Regions from separate parts of the Streptomyces sp. NPDC057287 genome, predicted to be linked through region 2. Evidence: riboswitches for the same ligand, from Rfam matches in the RefSeq annotation. Region 2 holds a riboswitch; the other holds the start of a gene.
What was found. A riboswitch is a leader RNA that binds a small molecule or an ion and turns the genes downstream of it on or off. The one in region 2 is predicted to bind cyclic di-AMP.
Positions count from the first base shown of each region.

Region 1: linked by a shared signal. The riboswitch ahead of ACFUNE_RS30335 (transglycosylase family protein) and the one ahead of ACFUNE_RS28790 (peptidoglycan DD-metalloendopeptidase family protein) in region 2 are both predicted to bind cyclic di-AMP.

Region 1 covers NZ_JBHUYV010000019.1:109,669-113,280, reverse strand. The annotation lists gene eno (phosphopyruvate hydratase) at 1-1,027, opposite strand, end outside; gene ACFUNE_RS30335 (transglycosylase family protein) at 1,346-2,041, opposite strand; cyclic di-AMP (ydaO/yuaA leader) riboswitch at 2,042-2,182, opposite strand; gene ACFUNE_RS30330 (transglycosylase family protein) at 2,504-3,484, opposite strand; gene ACFUNE_RS30325 (cytochrome P450) at 3,590-3,612, opposite strand, start outside.
Region 2 covers NZ_JBHUYV010000017.1:132,903-136,514, reverse strand. The annotation lists gene ACFUNE_RS28795 (SGNH/GDSL hydrolase family protein) at 21-848, opposite strand; gene ACFUNE_RS28790 (peptidoglycan DD-metalloendopeptidase family protein) at 1,012-1,893, opposite strand; cyclic di-AMP (ydaO/yuaA leader) riboswitch at 1,897-2,057, opposite strand; gene ACFUNE_RS28785 (tyrosine-protein phosphatase) at 2,460-3,284, shown strand; gene ACFUNE_RS28780 (DUF6126 family protein) at 3,297-3,470, opposite strand; gene ACFUNE_RS28775 (helix-turn-helix domain-containing protein) at 3,548-3,612, opposite strand, start outside.

The DNA.
Region 1 (3,612 bases), on a different contig from region 2:
TCAGCGAACCGATCTGGTTGACCTTGACGAGCAGGGCGTTGGCCGAGCCCTCCTCGATGCCGCGGGCGAGGCGCTCGGGGTTGGTGACGAACAGGTCGTCACCGACGATCTGCACCTTGGCGCCGAGCTTGTCGGTGATGACCTTCCAGCCCGCCCAGTCGTCCTCGTACAGCGGGTCCTCGATGGAGACCAGCGGGTACGCGGAGACGAGCTCCTCGTAGTACTCGGTCATCTCGGCGGCAGAGCGGGACTTGCCCTCGAACTCGTAGACGCCGTCCTTGTAGAACTCGGACGCGGCGACGTCGAGCGCGAGCCCGATGTCACGGCCGGGGACGTAACCGGCCTCCTTGATGGCCTCGAGGATGAGGTCGAGGGCGGCACGGTTGGACTCGAGGTTGGGGGCGAAGCCGCCCTCGTCACCGAGACCGGTGGACAGGCCCTTGGTCTTCAGGACCTTCTTCAGGGTGTGGTAGATCTCCGCGCCCCAGCGAAGGGCTTCGGAGAAGGACTCGGCGCCGATCGGCGCGATCATGAACTCCTGGATGTCCACGTTGGAGTCGGCGTGCGAGCCGCCGTTCAGGATGTTCATCATCGGAACGGGCAGCAGGTGCGCGTTCGGGCCGCCGAGGTAGCGGAACAGCGGGAGGTCGGAGGCCTCGGACGCGGCGTGCGCCACGGCCAGCGAGACACCGAGGATGGCGTTGGCGCCGAGGGAGCCCTTGTTCTCGGTCGCGTCCAGGTCGAACATCGCCTGGTCGATGAGGCGCTGCTCGGTGGCGTCGTAACCGACGAGCTCCGGGCCGATCTGCTCGATCACGGCGAGGACGGCCTTCTCGACGCCCTTGCCCTGGTAGCGGTTGGGGTCACCGTCGCGAAGCTCAATGGCCTCGAACGCACCGGTGGAGGCGCCGGACGGAACAGCAGCACGTCCCGTGCTGCCGTCGTCGAGGCCAACCTCGACCTCGACCGTGGGGTTGCCCCGGGAGTCGAGGATTTCCCTGGCTACGACGACGTCGATGGACGGCACGAGGCATCTCCTTCTGGGATCTGACACTGGTTGTGCAGGGTCACTGTGGCCTTGCGCCACGAGCCTAACCGGCCCGGCCCGCTCCGTCGGCCGTCCGCCCGTCCCCTGGGACGAAAAAGGACCCAAGGGCCTGCATTCCGGGCAAAGGTCCAGAATTCTACTGGTGGGTAACCACAACAGTTGAACGCTCACCCCGACGGCGGGCCCGCACCGGCACCCGTTCGGCAGGTGCCGGACACGACCGCGGCCCGGCGCGCGGGGGGTCTGCGCGCCGGGCCGGGCCGCCGGGGCAGGAGGGGGACCCCGGACCGCTTCCGACTACTTCAGGTGGAGCTGCTGACCCGGGAAGATCATGTCGGCGTCGTCGACGATGTCGTCGTTCAGCTTGAACAGCTTCGCCCAGCCGCCCTTGACCTTCTTCGCGTCGGCGATCTTGCTGAGGGTGTCGCCGGCCTTCACCTTGTACTCGCCGTCACCCTTCTCGACCTTCTTGCCGGTCGGGGTGGTGACGGTCTTCTCGGGGGCCGTGCGCTTCTCGCTGCGCGTGGTGGGCTGCTCGGCCTTGCGCTCCGGCTGGGCCTTCGTCTCGGCCTTGTCGGCGCTCTGGCCGGAGCCGGTGTCGACACCCGGGTCCACACCGTCGTTCGTCAGCCCGCCGGCACCGGCACAGGACCAGGCGCCCGGACCCTGGAGGTCCAGGAGCTTCTCGGCGGCGGCTATCTGCTGGCCCTTGGTGGCCAGGTCGGCACGGGCGGCGTACTGCGTGCCGCCCGCGGCTGCCCAGCTGGAGGCCGAGAACTGCAGGCCGCCGTAGTAGCCGTTACCGGTGTTGATGGACCAGTTGCCACCGGACTCGCACTGGGCGACGGCGTCCCAGGTGTCGACGGAGGCGGCGGAGGCACCGGTCGCGCCCATGAGCGGCACGGCGACGGCAGCACCGGTGACACCGGCCAGGGTCGCGATACGGACGGCCTTGGACGGGCGACGGTGCTTGCCCTTGCTGGAAAGCAGCATGGTTCTCCTCACCGACGCCTACGAGGTGAGCTGTCGGGTTCGGGCCTGTGAGTTGCCCGGTGACCCGCTCCCGCGGACCACTTCACCCCTAGCCGTTCCCCCGCCCGTCGTCCGACGGCCGGGTTCCGGCACTTACCTGGGTCCCCCGCTCCTGCCTACGGCGCTTTACGCGTCGTTCCCCCCGACCGACGGCAGGATTCGGCGTGACGGTCGAAGGTGCCCGCGGTGCGAGCGGCTCCGACCGTAAACACACGCAACCCCCACATTCAAAGATGGACATAACGGCTAATCAGCGCGTAACGGTCCGGCCTTGGGGGCCGTTTTCGCAGGTCGGAGCCAATATGGACGGACCGGACGGACGGGGCACGGCAGTTGACGCAAAGAGACCCATGTCTCACTTACGCATAAGTGGACATAGGCCTCTTAACTGCCCCTGTTTTCGGGGTGTTTTCCCGCTTTTGATCAGTTGACGGCGGCGTCCTCCGCCTGGGTGTCCTGCGCGTCCGTCCCGAGGCCGAGGCCGAGGTCCAGGTCCTGGCCCGGAAGGATCAGGTCCGGGTCGGAGCCCAGCTCGTCCTTGTTGGCCTCGTAGAGCGCGGTCCAGCCGCCGCGAAGCTCCTGCGCGTCGGCGATCGCCCAGAGGTTGTCGCCCTCGCGGACGGTGTACGTCCCCTCGCCGCCCTGCCGCGCGCCGGCGTCGCCCCGCGAGGCGTGGCGGCCGGACTCGCGCCCGTCACCGGCGCCCGTCTCCGTGCCGGCCTCGGGGGCCGGGGTGCCGCGGTGCTTCCCGTTCTTCGCCCCGTCGTCCTTCGAGGTGCCGGACGACCCGGAGGCCTCGGGGGACGGCGTGGCGGACGGCGACGTGCCGGCCTCGCCGGTCCCGCCGGTCCTGTCCGCGGTGTCGTCGGAGGCGTTCCCCTTCGCCTCGCCCTTCGCGCCCGAGCCGTCCTTCTCGTCGGCGTCGTCCGCCGGGTCCGTCGCTTCGGACGAGGGGGTCTCGGACGGGGTCGCGGTGTCCGAGGGCTCGGCGGACGGCTCGCCGCCCGGGTCGACTCCCGGCAGCGTCCCGTCCAGGGCGAGGCCGGAGATCACCGCGCAGCTGGGCCACGCCTGCGGGCCCTTGTCGTCCAGGACCTTCTCCGCGACCGCTATCTGCTGCGAGCGGCTCGCCAGGTCGGCGCGGGACGCGTACGACGTGCCGCCGTAGGCCGACCACGTGTCCTGCGAGAACTGCAGGCCGCCGTAGTAGCCGTTGCCGAGGTCGGCACTCCACATGCCGCCGCTCTCGCATTCGGCGACCCTGTCCCAGGTCGTCGCGTCGGCGGCCTGCGCGCCGCCCGCACCGAGCAGCGGAATGGCGATGGCCGATCCGGTGACGCCTGCGGCGACGACGATGGCGGGTGCCTGACGAGGGCGACGGTGTCTGCCGTTCGCGGAGCCCATGGGATTGCCTTCCGTGTGACTGACATGTGACGGGTGAGTCGAGGGGTGAACCTAGCCCTACTCGAACGTGTGTCACAAGTCGATGCAGCGGAGATCACGTGAAAGTCACAGAGTTGACAGGCTGTCAC
Region 2 (3,612 bases):
CCACCACCGGTGACGGCGCGTCAGAGAGGCAGCAGGTCGGGGCGCTTGGCCTCGACGTGGTCTCCGGAGGATTCCCCGCGCAGCCGCCGCCCGATCCACGGGACGAGGTACTCACGCGCCCACTGGATGTCGTCACGGCGCACCTCGAAGGCCCCCCGGTGGATCTGCGGAGGCCACACCTGGTCCGGGTCGGCCGGCCCGTCGAGTCCGAGGACCTGGGCGGCGCGCAGCGCGACCAGGGTGTGTCCCTCGGCCGACAGGTGCAGCCGGTCGCTGTCCCACGCCCGCCGGTCCTGCACGGACCGAAGGGACCACAGGTCCAGGACCGGGCAGTCGTAGCGGTCGGCGATGGACCGGACGTGCGCGGTGAACATGGCGATCTTGCCCCGCAGGTGCTTGAGCACCGGGATGCCCCGGGTGTCGAAGCCGGTGGTGACCATGACGGTGCCGACGGACTGCGTCAGCTCGGCGACCGCACGCTCGAAGCGTTCCGCCACGTCGTCCGGGTCGGAACCGGGACGGAGGATGTCGTTGCCGCCGGCGCAGAAGCTCACCAGATCAGGTGCCAGCTCCTTGGCCCGGGGGACCTGTTCCTCGACTATCTGGTCGAGGAGGCGTCCGCGTACGGCGAGATTGGCGTACCGGAAGTTCCCGTGCGGGTCGTCCACGGGGCCGACCACCGCATCGGGGACCGGGAGCTGGTCGGCGAGGAGGACCGCGAACCGGTCCGCCCAGCCGACGAGCGTCCCGCCAGGGCCGGGGTCTCCGACGCCCTCGGTGAAGCTGTCGCCAATCGCTGCGTACGACCCGATGATGCCTCGTTGTTTGTTTCTCGAATCGTCTGCCACAAGGGCCTATCCTGCACCTTCGATTGTGACCTACGCGACCGTAATAAGGGGTTGACGGGTGGTGAGAAAGACCACCCGGTCAGTTTTTGGTAAAGCCGGAATAAGGAGAGGGGCGGGGCGCGTCGGCGCCCCGCCCCTCTCCTCCACCCTCAGGTGGCGCGTCTCAGATGGAGACGCCGTGCGAACGCAGGTAGGCGATCGGGTCGACGTCCGAGCCGTAGCTCGGGCCGGTCCGGACCTCGAAGTGGAGGTGCGGGCCGGTGGAGTTGCCGGTGGAGCCGGAGAGGCCGATCTGCTGGCCTCCGGTGACGGTCTGACCGGCCGAGACCTCCAGCGAGGACAGGTGCGCGTACTGGGAGTACATGCCGTCGCTGTGCTGGATGACGACCTCGTTGCCGTACGAGCCGCTCCAGCCGGCGGAGACCACGGTGCCCTGGCCGATGGCCCGGACGCTGGTGCCCGAGGCCGCCTGGAAGTCCGAGCCGGTGTGGTAGCCGCTGGACCAGCTGGCGCCGGCGGCGCGGTACTGGGTGGTGACGTTGGGGTTCTCGACCGGGGTGGCCCAGCCGGAGCCGTTGCTCTCCGAGGCGGCGGAGTCGGCGGTCTTCGCTGCCGCCTGCTCGGCCGGAGCGGCGGCCTTGGCCTTCGGCGCGGCCTTGGAGGGCGCGGCCTCGGCGGAGCCGGATGCCTTGGCGCCGAGCGTGAGCTTCATGCCCGGGACGATCAGCCTCGGGTTCTCGCCGACGACGTCGCGGTTGTCCTTGTACAGCTTCTGCCAGCCGCCCTTGACCTTCTGGTCGGCCGCGATCTTCGCGAGGTAGTCGCCGGAGACCACGGTGTAGGTCTTCGCGGAGCTCTTGGCCGCGGATGCGGGCGCACTGTGAGCGGCAGCCGACTTGGCGGCCGGAGCGGCCTGCTCGGCAGCGTGGGCGCCGGTGGCGCCGATCAGCGGGAGGGCGAGGACGGCGCCGCCGGTCCCTGCGGCAAGGACGCCTCGGGAGATCGGGCCGGTCTTCGTACGACGGTGCTTGCCTTTTGCGGGCATGGGGAAATTCCTCTCCGGCGCCTGCGAGGTGAGCTGTCGGGTTCGGACTGGAGATGCCCGGCCGCGCGGTGCGCGTCTTGACCCCAAGCCGTACCGGATCCCTCCGGCCGGCGGCCTACCTGGTTCCCCCGCTCCTGCCACACGTGAGTCGGTGCGGATTCCGGGCGGCGGCAGGATTAGGCGTTCCGTCCGGATTGACCGTGACCGTAAGCGCACCGGGACGCCGCGAACAAGCCTCGGATTGCGGACCGGAATCGACGCTTCATTTCCGGGCCCGAATTCCCGTCACACTCCGTGGATTACGGATCTTCGCTTTCCGCGTGGCGTCCGGAATGCCTGTCGGAATCTTCACCACGCACCGTCACGTATATGATCCCGCTCACCCGCCTCACCCCATCTCCCGTACAAGCGGGGCATGTTCCGCTAAATGCACCAATACGGACATGTCATGCCCACCGCCCCGTGGGGCGGCGACCGAGACGGTTGCCTGATGCAGCCATGTCGTATCGTCGCGGGCGTGCCCCCGTCGGCGAGCGGCGCCGACGCCCGACACTCCAGGAGCCCTTGTGACGCAGCTGCCAGAGGTCCCCCCGGCCGGCCCGGAGCCGACGGACGTCGGCCTGACCGGCGTCCGCAACTTCCGCGACGTCGGCGGGCTTCCGACCACGGACGGCCGCACCGTGCGCTACGGGCGCCTCTATCGCAGCGGCCATCTCGCCCATGCCACGGAGGCGGACACCGCGTTCCTCTCCGGGCTCGGCCTGCACACGGTCTTCGACTTCCGCAACGCGGCCGACCACAAGCTCGACGGGCTCGACGTGGAGTTGCCCGGCGTCCGGAATGTCAGCATTCCTCTCTCCGATCCGGCCGACGGCGCGGAGTTCTGGCGGCTGGTGCGCGACGGGAACATCCAGCAGCTGCGCTCGATCCTTGCCGGCGACAAGGGGACGGACCGCATGATCGCCTCGTACCGCTCGATCATCAAGGACCGCACCGCCGAACACAGCCGCGTGCTGCACGCCCTCGCCCAGGACAGCGTGCCCGCGCTGATGCACTGCGCGGCGGGCAAGGACCGGGCGGGCCTGTCCGTCGCGGTCTCCCTTCTTGCGGTCGGCGTCGAGAAGGAGGCCATCGAGGCCGACTACCTGAAGTCGAACGACGCGCACCGCCGCTACAAGGTGAAGCGCAGCGACTCCTCCCCGGTGGGAATGTCCGAAGAGGTGATGGAGCTGCTCAATCCCCTCTTCGGCGCACGCGCCGACTACCTCGCCGCGGCGTTCGCCACCATCGAGGAGGTCTGGGGCAGCACGGACCGCTACTTCCTCGAAGGACTGAAGATCAGCCCCGAGACCCGCGCGCAGCTGCGTGAGCGGCTCGTCGAGGACGCGTGAACGCGGCGGAGGTCAGCCCTTCCCCGCCACGGTGAAGAGCAGGAAGAGGAAGGCCGCGACCACGTGGCCGGCCACCAGGTAGGCGAAGAGCCGGATCACGACGCCGCGGGGCATCCGCCGCTCCTGCGTGTCCGCGCTCCTCGCCCTGCGCGGGGTCAGGGGGTCGTAGTGCTCCGAATCGGGCATGTCGGTCCTCTCTTCCGGCCCTCCGGGACCGGTGTGACGAACAGGGCGGGGGCTTACGGGGACGGGCGTGCGGGGATTCAGAGCCGGTGGATCCCGCTGCCCAGGCACAGCTCGGCGGCGGGGCTCTGCAGCAGGGTGTGGA